Regions from separate parts of the Streptomyces sp. NPDC048604 genome, predicted to be linked through region 2. Evidence: riboswitches for the same ligand, from Rfam matches in the RefSeq annotation. Region 2 holds a riboswitch; each other region holds the start of a gene.
The links. Region 2 has a riboswitch for cyclic di-AMP ahead of ACGFMM_RS25310 (peptidoglycan DD-metalloendopeptidase family protein). Riboswitches for the same ligand answer to the same signal wherever they lie in the genome.
Positions count from the first base shown of each region.

Region 1: it holds a riboswitch for cyclic di-AMP, as region 2 does, so the genes downstream of both, ACGFMM_RS29240 (M23 family metallopeptidase) here and ACGFMM_RS25310 (peptidoglycan DD-metalloendopeptidase family protein) in region 2, are expected to answer to the same signal.
Region 3: it holds a riboswitch for cyclic di-AMP, as region 2 does, so the genes downstream of both, ACGFMM_RS06950 (transglycosylase family protein) here and ACGFMM_RS25310 (peptidoglycan DD-metalloendopeptidase family protein) in region 2, are expected to answer to the same signal.
Region 4: it holds a riboswitch for cyclic di-AMP, as region 2 does, so the genes downstream of both, ACGFMM_RS28050 (M23 family metallopeptidase) here and ACGFMM_RS25310 (peptidoglycan DD-metalloendopeptidase family protein) in region 2, are expected to answer to the same signal.

Region 1 is NZ_JBICVX010000016.1:143,777-147,357, reverse strand. It holds gene ACGFMM_RS29245 (PrsW family intramembrane metalloprotease) at 1-998, shown strand, start outside; gene ACGFMM_RS29240 (M23 family metallopeptidase) at 1,019-2,068, opposite strand; cyclic di-AMP (ydaO/yuaA leader) riboswitch at 2,080-2,213, opposite strand; gene ACGFMM_RS29235 (PP2C family protein-serine/threonine phosphatase) at 2,473-3,581, opposite strand, start outside.
Region 2 is NZ_JBICVX010000013.1:10,623-14,203, reverse strand. It holds gene ACGFMM_RS25330 (aspartate aminotransferase family protein) at 1-21, shown strand, start outside; gene ACGFMM_RS25325 (helix-turn-helix domain-containing protein) at 119-739, shown strand; gene ACGFMM_RS25320 (DUF6126 family protein) at 760-915, shown strand; gene ACGFMM_RS25315 (tyrosine-protein phosphatase) at 946-1,758, opposite strand; cyclic di-AMP (ydaO/yuaA leader) riboswitch at 2,113-2,299, shown strand; gene ACGFMM_RS25310 (peptidoglycan DD-metalloendopeptidase family protein) at 2,304-3,248, shown strand; gene ACGFMM_RS25305 (SGNH/GDSL hydrolase family protein) at 3,442-3,581, shown strand, end outside.
Region 3 is NZ_JBICVX010000003.1:55,899-59,479, forward strand. It holds gene eno (phosphopyruvate hydratase) at 1-1,170, opposite strand, end outside; gene ACGFMM_RS06950 (transglycosylase family protein) at 1,453-2,157, opposite strand; cyclic di-AMP (ydaO/yuaA leader) riboswitch at 2,160-2,336, opposite strand; gene ACGFMM_RS06955 (transglycosylase family protein) at 2,609-3,581, opposite strand, start outside.
Region 4 is NZ_JBICVX010000015.1:62,315-65,895, forward strand. It holds gene ACGFMM_RS28045 (GntR family transcriptional regulator) at 1-450, opposite strand, end outside; gene ACGFMM_RS28050 (M23 family metallopeptidase) at 647-1,417, opposite strand; cyclic di-AMP (ydaO/yuaA leader) riboswitch at 1,430-1,591, opposite strand; gene ACGFMM_RS28055 (M16 family metallopeptidase) at 1,794-3,161, opposite strand; gene ACGFMM_RS28060 (M16 family metallopeptidase) at 3,188-3,581, opposite strand, start outside.

The sequences.
Region 1 (3,581 bases), on a different contig from region 2:
GCTCCGGCGCCGCCGCGCTCATGGCGCTCACCGCGAACACCTTCGCGATCCGCTGGATCGCCGGCGCCACGGCCACCACCGACCCCGACGACGTGCTCAGCCTCGGCGCGACCTTCGTCGCCCCGGTCGTCGAGGAGAGCGTCAAGGGCGCCGCCCTGCTGCTGTTCTTCCTGCTGCGCCGCCGCCACTTCACCGGTCTCGTCGACGGCGTCGTCGTCGCCGGCGTCACCGCGACCGGCTTCGCCTTCACCGAGAACATCCTCTATCTCGGCAGCGCCTTCGGCGAGGACCTGGCGACCGGCGCGAGCGTCCTCGGCTCCAAGACCGTCGGGACCTTCTTCGGGCGGATCGTGCTGACGCCGCTCGCGCACCCGCTGTTCACCGTCTGCACCGGCATCGGCTTCGGCCTCGCCGCGGCCACCGCCCGCCGGCGCCGGGCCCGCCGCGTCCTGCTGCCGCTCGGCGGACTGCTCCTGGCGATGGGGGTGCACGCCCTGTGGAACGGCTCGGCCGTCCGCAGCCCGCTCGGCTTCCTCGCGGTGTACGGGGCGTTCATGGTGCCGGCCCTCGCCCTGCTGACCTGGCTCGCGATCTGGAGCCGGCAGCGCGAGCTGCGCACCATATCCGGGCGGCTCCCGGCGTACGCGGCGGCCGGCTGGCTCGCCCCCGCCGAACCGCTCGCGCTGTCGTCGATGCGGGCCCGCGCCATGGCCCGTTCGTTCGCCTCCGCCGCGTACGGTCCCGCCGCGGCGCGCGCGGTGCACGAGTACGAAGGGTTCGCGACGAGCCTGGCGTTCCTGCGCGACCGGGCCCACCGGGGCACGGCGGACGCGGACTTCACGGCGCGGGAGCAGGAGCTGCTGCACCACCTGTGGCAGCGCAAGGAGTTCGCCTCACCGGCGCTCACGTACGCGGCGGGGGCGACCGGCCGGTTCCGCCCGGCTCCGCCGCCCCCGCCGCACCGCGACTACACGGGTCCGAACCCGTACCGCGCCTGAGGTCTGCTCAGCCGCGTGCGTCAGATGCTCTGGCCCTTGTCCCGCAGCCAGGCCGCCGGGTCGATGCCCGCGCCGCCCGCGGTGTGGACCTCCAGGTGGAGGTGGGGGCCGGTCACGTTGCCGGTCGCGCCGACGCGGCCGATGGTGTCGCCGGTGGTCACCGTCTGGCCCGCGCTCACGGTCATCGAGGACAGGTGGGCGTACCAGACCTCGGTGCCGTCCTCGAGCTCGAGGACGATCCGGTAGCCGTACGAGCCGGACCAGCCCGCCGACTTGATGGTGCCGCCGTGCACGGCCTTCACCGGGGTGCCGGTGGGCGCGGCGAAGTCGAGGCCGGTGTGGTAGCCGGAGGACCACATCGAGCCGGCCTGGCCGTACTCGGAGGTGATCGTGTACGAGGAGGTGGGCAGCGAGTAGCTGGCGGCGAGCGCCGCCCGGCGGGCCGCCTCCGCCTTGGCCCTGGCCTCCGCCTCGGCCTTCGCCTTGGCCTCGGCGGCGGCCTTCTGCGCGGTGGCGGCAGCGGTCTGCTGGGTCTTCGCCTCGGTGGCGGCCTTCTCGGCGGCCGCCTTCTCCGCGGCGGCCTTGGCCTCGGCCTCGGCCGTCGCCTGCTGCTGCTCGGCCTGCTGGAGGATGCGGGCGCGCAGGGCCTCGCCCGCGTCGGCCGCCTCGATGGAGCCGCTCTGTCCGCCGTCGGCGGCGGGCAGGCTGAGGGACGCCTGGGTGAGCGGGCCGACCTTGTTGTCGGTGCTCTGGGAGTCGTCGGAGATCAGGGAGCCGACGCCGGGCAGGTCCTCGGCGGCGGGCAGGTTCATGTCCGGCAGCGAGATCGCGACCGGGGGCCTCTCCTTGGCGGTGGCCAGGCCGCCCGCGCCGACCGCCGCGATGACGCCGACGCCGAGGACGGTGGAGCTGCGGGCGATGCTGCGCTGCTTGACGACGCGGTGCCGGCCGCGGGTCGGGCGGAGCGTGTCCTCGCTGGGGTTCCACTCCTCCGTGAAGTCGCCTCCCCCGGCCATCGGGGCGCCATAGGCGTCGAAGTGGGTCTCGGGAGCAGCAGGGTTGGACGCCACGGAGGCGTACTCCTTTCCTTCCTTCTCGCCTACCGGGTTAGCTGACGGGTTCGGAGCAGGAAGGTCTCCTACGGGTCAACTTCGACCCGATTCACCCCAATAGGTGGTTCCCCGGTTCCCTTGCGGGATTCGGCGCGTGCGCACGGTGCCGTCTCTGGCGACGGCTGGGACGACCGCGCTGCGTTATCGAACGTTAATAGACACGCGGGCCCGATTCCAAGCTGTTCCTCTTGATCATTACGGGCATTGGCCTGGACTTAACCAGCCAGAACAGGGTGGAAACGGGCGAGTTGACCGGGCTCTTGACGAGACTCGAGCAACTGTTCACGAAGTGACAACACGTCAGCGTTATCTCTCCGAGATCCTTCGCTCACGGATCGTCACGAAGGCCTTCACACGGCATGTCACGGCACCACCGGCATCGTCCGCCGCCGCTCCGGCTGCCCCAGCGCGGGCCGGCTCACCGCCAGCAGCGCCATGTCGTCCGTCGCACCGCCCCCGGTGTGCCGGCGCACATCGTCGACCAGCGCGTCCAGGAGCGCCTCGGGCCCCTGGAAGATCCGGCCGGCCAGCCGCTCCCCCGGGGCGTAGAAGACCCCGTCCCCGTCGCGCGCCTCGGACAGCCCGTCCGTGTAGAAGAGGAGCGTCGCGCCCGTCGGGTACGGCCGCTCGTCGACCTGGTCCGGCCAGGAGGCCAGATCGCCCATGCCCAGCGGCAGCGCGGCCTGGCTCGGCGTCAGCCGCTCCAGGCCCCCGTCCGCGTGCAGCAGCAGCGGCTCCGGATGGCCCCGGTTGACGATCCGCACCCGGGCCCGGCCGTTCGGGATCTCGGCGAGCACGGCGGTGGTGAAGCCCTCGAAGGCGTCCAGGCTGCCGCGCCGCCGGCCCTCCCGGAACAGCGCCCGCTCCAGCCGCTGCGCCACGTCCTCCAGCGCGTCCTCCTGCTCGGCGGCCTCCCGGAACGCGCCGATGACCACCGCCACCGCCTCCACCGCGTCCAGCCCCTTGCCGCGCACGTCGCCGACGACGAGCCGCACCCCGTGCGGGGTGTCCTGGACGGCGAACAGGTCGCCGCCGATGAACGCGTCCGCCTGGGCCGCCTCGTAGCGGGCCGCCACCTGCAGCCCGCCGATCCGCCGGGCGGGCGTGGGCAGCACGGCCTTCTGCGCCGTCTCGGCGACGACCCGCGCGGAGGCGAGCTTCTCGCCGCTGCGCCGCACCACCCCGTTGATCAGCAGCGCGAACATCGAGACCGTCAGGACGGTGACGGTCTCGATGATCGCGGGCACGTCGGTGGCCGTGTCGTTGTACGTGTGCAGCGCCACGCTCATCACCACGGCGACGATGGCGGTCAGCAGCGTGGTGCGGAACGAGTAGAACGGCGCGGCGATCAGCGGGGCGGCGGAGTAGAACGGCGCGGCGGTGTACTCCGGCGGGGTGGCCAGGTCGAAGACGGCCCCGCCGAGGATCACGAGCGCGGGCAGGGCGCGGACGAACCGCCGCCCGCCCGGGG
Region 2 (3,581 bases):
CAGGCGGTGGCGCAGCGCTGACGGCCGGGCGCACCGGCCGTCCACGCAGGCCGACGGGCGTTTTTGCCTCTCGGGCAAGAAATTTGCCTCGCAGGAAAGGTCCTGGCGAAATGGAGGCATGGAGCACGAGTACCTCCCCGGGGAGCCCGCCCCGGACGCCCTGCCGGACGTCGCCCCGCAGCTGCGCGGCCTGCGCCGGCGCCGAGGGCTGACCCTGGAGGCCGCCGCCCAGCGGGCCGGTCTCTCACCGGCCCATCTGTCCCGGCTGGAGACGGGCCGCCGTCAGCCCTCGTTGCCGATGCTGCTGGCGCTGGCCCGTATCTACGGTACGACGGTCTCCGCTCTGCTGGGCGAGGTTCCCCCGGAACACGACCCCATCGTCCGGGCCGGCCGGTCCGAGCCGGTCGAGGCGGACGGCTGGGTGTACCACCAGGCGGGCGGCGCGGGCCGGGCGCTCCAGGCGCTGCGGGTGCACGTCCCGCACGCCACCCGGGCGGACATCGTCCGGGTCCACCCCGGCGAGGAGTGGATCCACGTCCTGCACGGCAGGGTGCGGCTGGCCCTCGGCGACGCCGTGCACGTCCTCGATCCGGGGGACAGCGCGCACTTCGACTCGCTCACCCCGCACCGCATCGGCGCCGCCACGCCCGACGGCGCGGACGTGCTCTTCGTCCACACGCTGCTGCAGAGCCCGGCCGCCGAGCTGTGCCTCGGCGACCCGGGCCCGCACCGGCGCTGAACTCCCAGGAGGTTACCGACATGTCCGACAAGTCCGTTGCCATCACCGGTCAGGAGCGCGGGGGCGGCAAGTTCCCCAAGGGCCTGGTGCTGCGTCTCTTCGCCTACCTGGTCGCCGGCCATCTCTTCGCCGGCTTCCTCTACCTGCTCTTCCTGGTCGGCGGCGCGAACCAGTAGCCGCCGCCCCCGTACGGCGACCGTGCCCCGCTACGCCTGCGTGAGCAGCCGGGCGCGCAGCAGCTCGCGGGTCTCCGCGGAGAGCGCCAGGCCCTTGGTGAGGTAGCCCTCGACCGAGCCGTACGTCTCCTCCATCTGCTCGAACGCGGCCCGCAGGTAGTCGACGCGGGCGTCGAACAGCGGGCTCAGCAGCTCCATGACCTCGGGCGACATCCCGTCCGGGGCGGCGGAGCTGCGGTGCACCTTGTAGCGGCGGTGCGGCTCGTTGGACTTCACGTAGTCGGCCTCGATGGCCTCGCGCTCGACGCCGACCGCGAGCAGCGACACCGCGATCGACAGCCCGGCGCGGTCCTTGCCCGCCGCGCAGTGCATCAGCGCCGGCACGCTGTCCTCGGCCAGGGCATGCACGATCCGGCTGTGCTCGGGCGTCCGCTGCACAATCATCTTCCGGTACGAATCGGACATACGGGCGGCCGCCTGGCCGTTCCCGAGCATCTCCCGCAGCGTGGCGAGATCGCCCGAGCGCACCAGCTTCCAGAACTCCTTGCCGTCCGCCGGGTCGTTCAGGGGTATGTGCACGTTCCGCGTGCCGGGCAGCTCGACATCCAGGCCCTCGAACGCCCGGTCCGCCTCGTTGCGGAAGTCGAAGATCGTGTGCAGGCCGAGCGTCGACAGGAACGCCGCGTCCTCCGTGGTGGCGTGGGCCAGGTGCCCGCTGCGGAACAGCCGCCCCGGGGCGACGGCCCGGCCGTCCGCGGTCGGCAGACCGGCCACGTCGCGGAAGTTGCGAACGCCCGTCAGCTCGGGCTCGGTCGGCGGGGCCTGAGGCGTCTGCTGCGTCACGGGTGCTCCTGGTGCTCGATGGCGGAAAGAGATCGGTTCCTCGGGCAATCATCCAGGGTCGGTCCCCCCGGGCGCACCCCGCCGGGGGGTAATGCGCTTTCTGTCCGAATTGGGGGCTTCGGTATAACGCGCCCTGATTGCAGTGGAGATGGGCTTCGGGGCGTGAGCAGCGTCATAACCGTGACCGTCCGTGCCTGATCATTTTTCCCAAATGCCGTGTCCGGAAAGGAACGCGAAGATCCGTCATCCACGGAGGGTGACCGGAATTCCAAGGGGAAATTCCCGGCGAAGAATGCGAACGGGAATTCGTGGCTTGTTCCTCGCGACTCGGCTCGTCTAGCGTCACGCTCACTCCGGTCGGACCCGCCGAATCCTGCCACCGTCCGGATTTCCGCACTCACCCACGTACGGCAGGAGCGGGGGACCCAGGTAACACGCCGTTCCTCAGCACAGGACGGCTCGGGGTGAAGTCGCGCACCGCGCGGCCGGACAACTCCAGTCCGAACCCGACAGCTCACCTCGCAGGCGACGGAGAGGAATTCGCCATGCCCTCGAAGGGTAAGCATCGCCGTCCCAAGGTCAATCCGCTGACCCGCGGCTTCGTCGCCGCCGGCGCGGGCGGCGCCGTCGTCGCTCTGCCGCTGTTCGGCGCCACCGGCGCCCACGCCGCCGAGCAGGCCGCCCCCGCGGCCACCGAGCGCGTGGCCACCGTGGCCGCCGCTCAGCCCGCCGCCGCCCCGCAGGCCGCCGTCGCCAAGGCGAAGGCCAAGGCGAAGATCTACTCCGTCGTGCGCGGCGACTACCTGTCCAAGATCGCCGAGGAGCACGACCTCGCCGGCGGCTGGAAGAAGCTCTACTCCGACAACCGCCAGGTCGTCGGCGACAACCCGTCGCTGATCTTCCCGGGCATGAAGCTCACCCTCGGTGCCAAGTCCACGGCCAAGTCCACGGCCAAGGCCCCCGCGGCCAAGCCCGCCGCCAAGGCCGCGCCGAAGGCCGCGCCGAAGGCTGCTCCGAAGGCCAAGGCCGCCGACGAGACCCGCGCCTCCCGCAGCGCCGAGCGCACCGCCGCCCCGGCCGCCGCCTCCGGCTGGGTCGCCCCGGTCGACGGCGGCGTCTCCACCCCGTACCGCGCCTCCGGCGCGATGTGGTCCTCCGGCTACCACACCGGCGTCGACTTCATGGCCTCCTCCGGCACCAACGTCCGCGCCGTCGGCGCCGGCACCGTGGTCTCCGCCGGCTGGGGCGGCGCGTACGGCAACGAGGTCGTCATCCAGCACGCCGACGGCAGCTACTCGCAGTACGCCCACCTCTCCTCGCTCGCCGTCTCGGCCGGCGAGAGCGTGCGCGGCGGCCAGCAGATCGGTCTGTCCGGCTCGACCGGCAACTCCAGCGGCCCGCACCTGCACTTCGAGATCCGCACCGGACCGAGCTACGGCTCGGACGTCGACCCGCTGGCCTACCTGCGCAGCCACGGCGTCTCGATCTGACGGGAGCCATCCGGCGAGCGCCAACTGACGGGCGCCCGCCCAAGCGGCCCGAGGAGGCCCGGCACGTGTCCCACGTGCCGGGCCTCCGGCGTATTCCGGGTTGGGAAGATCTTGACCGGTGGCGTATCTCACCCTGCGTCAACCCCTCCTTACGGTCGCGTAGGTCACAACCGGGACGGAAGGATGCACTCTCGTGGCAGACGATTCGAGATCCAGAGACAGTGACGCATTCGGGTCGTACGCGGCGATCGGCGACAGCTTCACCGAGGGGGTCGGCGACCCCGCCCCGGACGGCGCGTACATCGGCTGGGCGGACCGGTTCGCGGTCCTGCT
Region 3 (3,581 bases), on a different contig from region 2:
GCCGGTCTTGATCTGGCCGCAGTTCACCGCGACCGCGAGGTCGGCGATGGTGACGTCCTCGGTCTCGCCGGAACGGTGGGACATCATGCACTTGAAGCCGTTGCGCTGAGCCAGCTCGACGGCGTCGAGGGTCTCGGTCAGCGAACCGATCTGGTTCACCTTCACCAGCAGGGCGTTCGCGGTGCCCTCCTCGATGCCACGGGCCAGGCGCTCCGGGTTGGTGACGAACAGGTCGTCGCCGACGATCTGGACCTTGGTGCCCAGCTTGTCGGTGAGGACCTTCCAGCCGGCCCAGTCGTCCTCGTACAGCGGGTCCTCGATGGAGACCATCGGGTACGCGGAGACGAGCTCCTCGTAGTACTCGGTCATCTCGGCGGCCGTGCGGGACTTGCCCTCGAACTCGTAGGCGCCGTCCTTGTAGAACTCGGACGCGGCGACGTCGAGCGCCAGCGCGATGTCCTTGCCCGGGACGTAGCCGGCCTGCTTGATGGCCTCCACAATGAGGTCGAGCGCCTCACGGTTGGAGCCGAGGTTCGGGGCGAAGCCGCCCTCGTCGCCGAGGCCGGTGGACAGGCCCTTGGTCTTCAGGACGGACTTGAGGGTGTGGTAGACCTCCGCACCCCAGCGCAGCGCCTCGGAGAAGGACTCGGCGCCGATCGGCGCGATCATGAACTCCTGGATGTCCACGTTGGAGTCGGCGTGCGAGCCGCCGTTCAGGATGTTCATCATCGGAACGGGCAGCAGGTGCGCGTTCGGGCCGCCGAGGTAGCGGAACAGCGGCAGGTCCGAGGCCTCGGAGGCGGCGTGCGCCACGGCGAGGGAGACGCCGAGGATGGCGTTGGCGCCGAGCGAGGACTTGTCGTCGGTGGCGTCCAGGTCGAACATCGCCTGGTCGATGAGGCGCTGCTCGGTGGCGTCGTAGCCGACGAGCTCCGGGCCGATCTGCTCGATCACGGCGAGGACGGCCTTCTCGACGCCCTTGCCGCCGTAACGGCTCTTGTCACCGTCGCGGAGCTCGAGGGCTTCGAACGCACCGGTGGAGGCGCCGGACGGAACGGCAGCACGGCCGGTGCTGCCGTCGTCGAGGCCGACCTCGACCTCGACCGTGGGATTGCCTCGGGAGTCCAGGATTTCCCGGGCTACGACGACGTCGATGGACGGCACGAGCATCTCCTTCTGGGATGTGACGTGAGAAGAGGTGCGAAGGTCTCTTGGCCTTGCGACATGAGCCTATCCGGCTCGGGGTGCCCGGCCAGTCGGTGCCCGCCCCCTGGGACGAAAAAGGACCCGAGCGCGGGCATCCCGGGCGAAAGATCTCGTACTACTCGCAAGTAACCATGCGGAAACCCCGGCCCTGCGCACACGGGGGGAGTTGCGCGCAGGGCCGGGGTGGTCACCGCGGGAGGGTCGCACGGCACGGGTGGGCCGCCGGACCCACCCGGGCCGCGAGGCTCACTTCAGGTGGAGCTGCTGGCCCGGGTAGATCAGGTCGGCGTCCTCGACGACGTCCTTGTTCAGCTGGAAGAGCCTCTCCCAGCCGCCCTTGACGTCGTGCGCGGCGGCGATCTTGCTCAGCGTGTCGCCGGCGACGACCTTGTACTCGCCGTCGCCCTTCTTGACCTTCTTGCCGGTCGGGGTGGTGACGGTCTTCTTGGCGTCGGCCTTGGCGGCCTTCTTCGCGGCCTTCGCGACGGGCTTCGGCGCGGTGCGCTGCTCGCTGCGGGTGGTCGGCTGCTCGGCCTTGCGCTCCGGCTGCGCCTGCTCGGCGGCGCCGCCGGTGTACGCGGCGTTGGACAGGCCCACGCCGCAGCTCGGCCACGCACCCTTGCCCTGGCCGGCCAGGACCTTCTCGGCGATCTGGATCTGCTGGGCCTTGGAGGCCTGGTCGGCGGTGGCCGCGAAGGCGGTGCCGCCGTAGGCGGCCCAGGTGGAGGCCGAGAACTGCAGGCCGCCGTAGTAGCCGTTGCCGGTGTTGATGGACCAGTTGCCGCCGGACTCGCACTGGGCGACGCGGTCCCACTCGGAGGCGGTGGCGGCGGACGCGTTGCCCGCGGCCATCAGCGGCGCGGCGACGGCGACACCGGCGATGCCGGCGAGCGCGACGGCGCGGGTGGCCTTGGAGGAACGGCGGTGTTTGCCCTTGCCGGAAAACAGCATGGAAGTCTCCTCACCGACGCCTGCGAGGTGAGCTGTCGGGTTCGGGCCGGAAGAGTTGCCCGGCCGCGTGCTCTCGCACGCGGCTTCACCCCGAGCCGGTCGTTCGGCCGTCATCTCTCGACGGCCGGGACCGGCACTTACCTTGGGTCCCCCGCTCCTGCCTTCGGCGCTTGACGCGACGACTGTTCCCGACGGCCGGCGGCAGGACTCGGCGTTCCGGTCGGCGGGGCCCGCGGTGGCGAGCGGTCACGACCGTAGACACAGACCCTCCGGAAGTTCAAAGACCGACATCCCGGGAAAATCGCCCGTACTTGCCTTACCGCCGGAGGTGTTTGTGCTGGTGGGAGGTGACGGAAGCAAACTTTGCGGACAGGACACGCCAGTTGGGGCGAAGAGACTCATGTCTCATTTGCGCAGAACCGGACATAAGGCGTCGAACTGCCCGCCGCTCCTACTTCTGCCGGTCGGTCAGTTCCAGGTTCTGGCCAGGGAGGATGAGGTCCGGGTCGCCCCCGACGGTCTCCTTGTTGGCCTTGTAGAGGGCGCGCCAGCCGCCGTCGAGCTCGTGCTCGGCCGCGATCTGCGTGAGGTTGTCGCCGGGCTGGACGGTGTACTCGTCCGAAGTGTCCGCCTTCTTACCCTTGGCGTCCTTGGTCTCGTCCGTACCATTAACGCCCGCTTCGTCGAGGTCGGTGCGGCCGGCGTCGCGTGTCGCATCGTCAGCCGGCGCGGCGTGACGCCCCGATTCGGACGAGTCGCCCGATTCATCCGGGTTCTCGGTCGCGGCGTCGCCGCGGTGCTTGCCCGTGCCGGGAGCGGAAGGGTCGGAGGGGGTGGCGTGGTCCTCGGCGGGCGTGGTGGGGGTGGCCGGGGCGCCGCTCTCGGCCGACTCGTCGCCCGGCTGACCGGACGCATCGGGCAGAAGGGACTTGTCGGACTTCACCTTGCCCGGGGAGTCCTCCCCGCGGTCGTCCTGATTCGCGTCCGCATCGGCCGACGTGGACGGAGTCGTCGGAGCGGTGGGCAGCACGCCACCGGGCTTCGTGGACGGCTTCAGCGTGCCGTCGTCCTTCAGGCCGACGATCGCGGCACAGGTGGCCCACGTCTTCGCCCCCTGCGCGGCCAGCGCCTTCTCGGCGACCGCGATCTGCTGGGCGCGGCTGGCGAGGTCCGGGCGGGCGGCGTACTCGGTGCCGCCGTACGAGTCCCACGTCTCCTGGGTGAACTGCAGCCCGCCGTACAGCCCGTTGCCGAAGTCGGCGCTCCACAGTCCGCCCGACTCGCACTCGGCGACCCGGTCCCACGTCGCCCCGTCGGCGGCGGAGGCGGAGCCCGCGGCGAGCAGCGGAAGGGCGAGGGCGGATCCGGTCACCCCCGCGGCGACGACGAGAGCGGGGGCCTGACGGGGTCTGCGGTGTCGTCCG
Region 4 (3,581 bases), on a different contig from region 2:
CAACTGGGTGAGCAGCGCGGTGAGCGCCGGGCTGCCGGAAGCCTGCGCCAGGGTCTCGTGGAACCAGCCGCCGAGCGAGCGCAGGTCCTCGCCCTGTCCGCGCCGGGCCCGCTCCTGCCCCAGCCGCACCAGGCCGCGCAGCACTTTGAGGTGCGCCTCGGTGCGGCGCTGGGCGGCCCGCCCGGCGGCGAGCGGCTCAAGGAGCGAGCGGACGTCGAGCAGGTCGGCGGCCTCCTGTTCGGTGGGCTCGGCGACATGCGCGCCGGCGTGCCGGCGGCTCACCACGAAGCCCTCGGACTCCAGGGTGCGCAGCGCCTCGCGGACCGGGACGCGGGAGACGCCGTACCGGCGGGCCAGCTGCTCCTCGGTCAGCCGGCTGCCCCGCTCCAAGACCCCGGAGACGATGTCGTCCCGGATCGCCGTGCACACCGAATGCGCGGGAATGCGCATGTCCGACCTCCGCCTTAATCCGCGTGAAACCCGCCGACGGTCCCCTGTTCGCCGACTCTTCGGTGACTCTATTGCAGCGGAGCGGTAATTCCGACGGCCGATCGTGAATCATGGATGTCTTTCGGACGCGGAAAAGCCCCGACTCCGTACGAGCCGGGGCTTTTCCGGTGCGCTGTCCGCGGGTCCTGCCGGTCCGTCAGACGTTCACGCCGCGGGCGCGCAGATACGCGAGCGGGTTGATGTCCGAGCCGTACTCGGCGCCGGAGCGGGCCTCGAAGTGGAGGTGCGGGCCGGTGGAGTTGCCGGTCGAGCCGGAGACGCCGATCTGCTGGCCCGGCATGACGGACTCGCCGACCGAGACCGTGATGGAGGCAAGGTGGCCGTACTGGGTGTACGTGCCGTCGAGCATCCGGATCACCACGTTGTTGCCGTACGCGCCGCCCCAGCCGGCCTCGACGACGGTGCCGGCGCCGACAGAGCCGACCGTGCTGCCGTAGGGCGCCTTGAAGTCGATGCCGGAGTGGCTGCCGGAGGACCAGAGCGAGCCGCCGGCCTTGTAGCCGGTGGTGACGTACGAGCCGGCGATGGGCAGCCGGAAGGAGTGCAGACGCTTGCGCTCGGCCTCGCGGGCGGCGCGCTCACGCTCCTCGCGGATCTTCTTGGCGCGGGCCTCGGCCTTGCGCTTCGCCTCGGCCTCGGCCTTCGCCTTGGCGGCGGCCTCGAAGGCCTCCTGCTCCTGGGCGGCGGCCTGGGCGTCTATGCGGTCCGCGAGCGAGTCCACGCTGATCGCCTGGATCAGGCCGGTGTCCTCGAGGGCGGCGGCCTCCGTGTCGACGGCGAGCGCCGGGGAGGCGAGGGTGCCGATCACGCCGGTGGTGGCGAGGGCGGCGACGCCGGCGACGCCCGCGCTGCGGCGCGCCAGACGGCTGGGACCACGATGCTTCCCGGTGGCACGGGTGAACGCCATGAAGTGGCTGATCCTTTCCTTCCTTCTCGCCTACCGGGTTAGCTGACGGGTTCGGAGCAGGAAGGTCTCCTACGGGCTCCTCCGCCGGAAGGCGAAGGCGTCCGATTCACCCCAGGGACGGTGGGTCCCCGGCTCCCCAGGCTCGCACCTTCGGGGACTCGGCGATGACTGTCCGTTGCCGCGGGTGCGGCATGTGCAACCGACGAACAGCCGGACCGACGCTAAGCGGACCGTCTTTCAATCACCAAACAGACACGGAAGTTTGTAGCGCATCCCACAGGGCATTCACGTAGCTTTCCCCCTCGATCCGGACAAACGGGAGGACCCCGACGCATCGGGGCATCGAGGTCCTCGCAGTGGCCTGGGGCCGGGTCGATCAGCCGGTCACGACGGTGACTTCGCCGATGCCGAGGGCGCGCACCGGCTCCTCGATCTCGGCGGCGTCGCCGACCAGAACCGTCACCAGCCGGTCCACAGGGAAGGCATTGACGACGGCGGCCGTCGCCTCCACCGTGCCCGTCTCGGCGAGCCGGGCGTACAACTGCGCCTGGAAATCGTCCGGAAGACGCTGCTCGACCTGGTCGGCGAGCGTGCCGGCGACCGAGGCCGCCGTCTCGTACTTGAGCGGTGCCACGCCCACCAGGTTCTGCACCGCCACATCGCGCTCGGCGTCCGTCAGACCCTCGGCCGCGAGGGTGCGCAGCACCTTCCACAGGTCGTCAAGTGCCGGGCCGGTGTTGGGGGTGTCGATCGAGCCGCTGATGGCGAGCATGGACGCGCCGTTGCCCCGGCCGTCCGAGCGCAGCACCTGGCCGAAGGCGCGCACGCCGTACGTGTAGCCCTTCTCCTCGCGCAGCACGCGGTCGAGCCGGGAGGTGAGGGTGCCGCCGAGGCAGTACGTGCCGAGCACCTGCGCCGGCCACACGCTGTCGTGCCGGTCCGCGCCGACGCGGCCGATCAGCAGCTGCGTCTGGACCGCGCCGGGGCGGTCCACGATGACCACACGGCCCGTGTCGTCGGCGGTGATCGGCGCCACCGGGTGCGACACCGCGGTGTCGCCGCTCCAGTCGCCGAGGGTGTCGGCGAGCAGGGCGTCCAGGTCGATGCCGGTGAGGTCGCCGACGACCACCGCGGTGGCGTTGGCGGGCCGCACATGGGCCTCGAAGAAGGCCCGCACGGCCGCGGCGTCGATGGGGGCCACCGTCTCCTCGGTGCCCTGGCGCGGCCGCGACATGCGCGAACCGGCCGGGAACAGCTCCTTGGAGAGCTGCTTGGCCGCGCGGCGGGCCGGGTTGGCCTGCTCGTGCGGGATCTCGTCGAGCCGGTTGCGCACCAGCCGCTCGATCTCGGTGTCGACGAACGCGGGCGCGCGCAGCGCCTCGGCGAGCAGGCCGAGCGCCTTCGGCAGCCGGGAGACCGGGACCTCCAGGGAGACCCGCACGCCCGGATGGTCGGCGTGCGCGTCCAGGGTCGCGCCGCAGCGCTCCAGTTCGGCGGCGAACTCCTCGGCGGAGTGCTTGTCCGTGCCTTCGGACAGCGCGCGGGCCATGATCGTGGCCACGCCGTCCAGGCCGGCCGGCTCGGCGTCCAGCGGGGCGTCGACGACGATCTCGACGGCCACCACCTGCTGGCCGGGGCGGTGGCAGCGCAGGACCGTCAGACCGTTGTCGAGCGAGCCGCGCTCGGGGGCCGGGAAGGCCCAGGGGCGGGCGTCGCCGGGCTGAGGCTGCGGGTGGAACTCCATGGTCGTCAAAGACGCGGCAGCGTCGCTCACTGGCCGGCTCCCTCTTCCTCGTCGCTGTCGCTCTCTGCGGCCGGGTCGCCCTGGCCCGCGGTGATCGGCTCGTACACGAGCACCGCCCGGTTGTCGGGGCGCAGCTTGGCCGCGGCGACCGCCTGCACCTCCTGCGCGGTGATGTCGAGGACCCGCTGCACGGCGGTCAGCGCCAGCTGCGGGTCGCCGAACAGCACCGCGAACCGGCACAGTTCGTCGGCGCGGCCGGCGACCGTGCCGAGCCGGTCCAGCCACTCGCGCTCCAACTGCGCCTGGGCGCGCTCCATCTCCTCGTCCGTCGGGCCCTCGGCGGCGAACCGCGCGAGCTCCTCGTCGACGGCCGCCTCGATCTGCGGCACCTCGACGCCGCCGGAGGTCTTCACGTCCAGC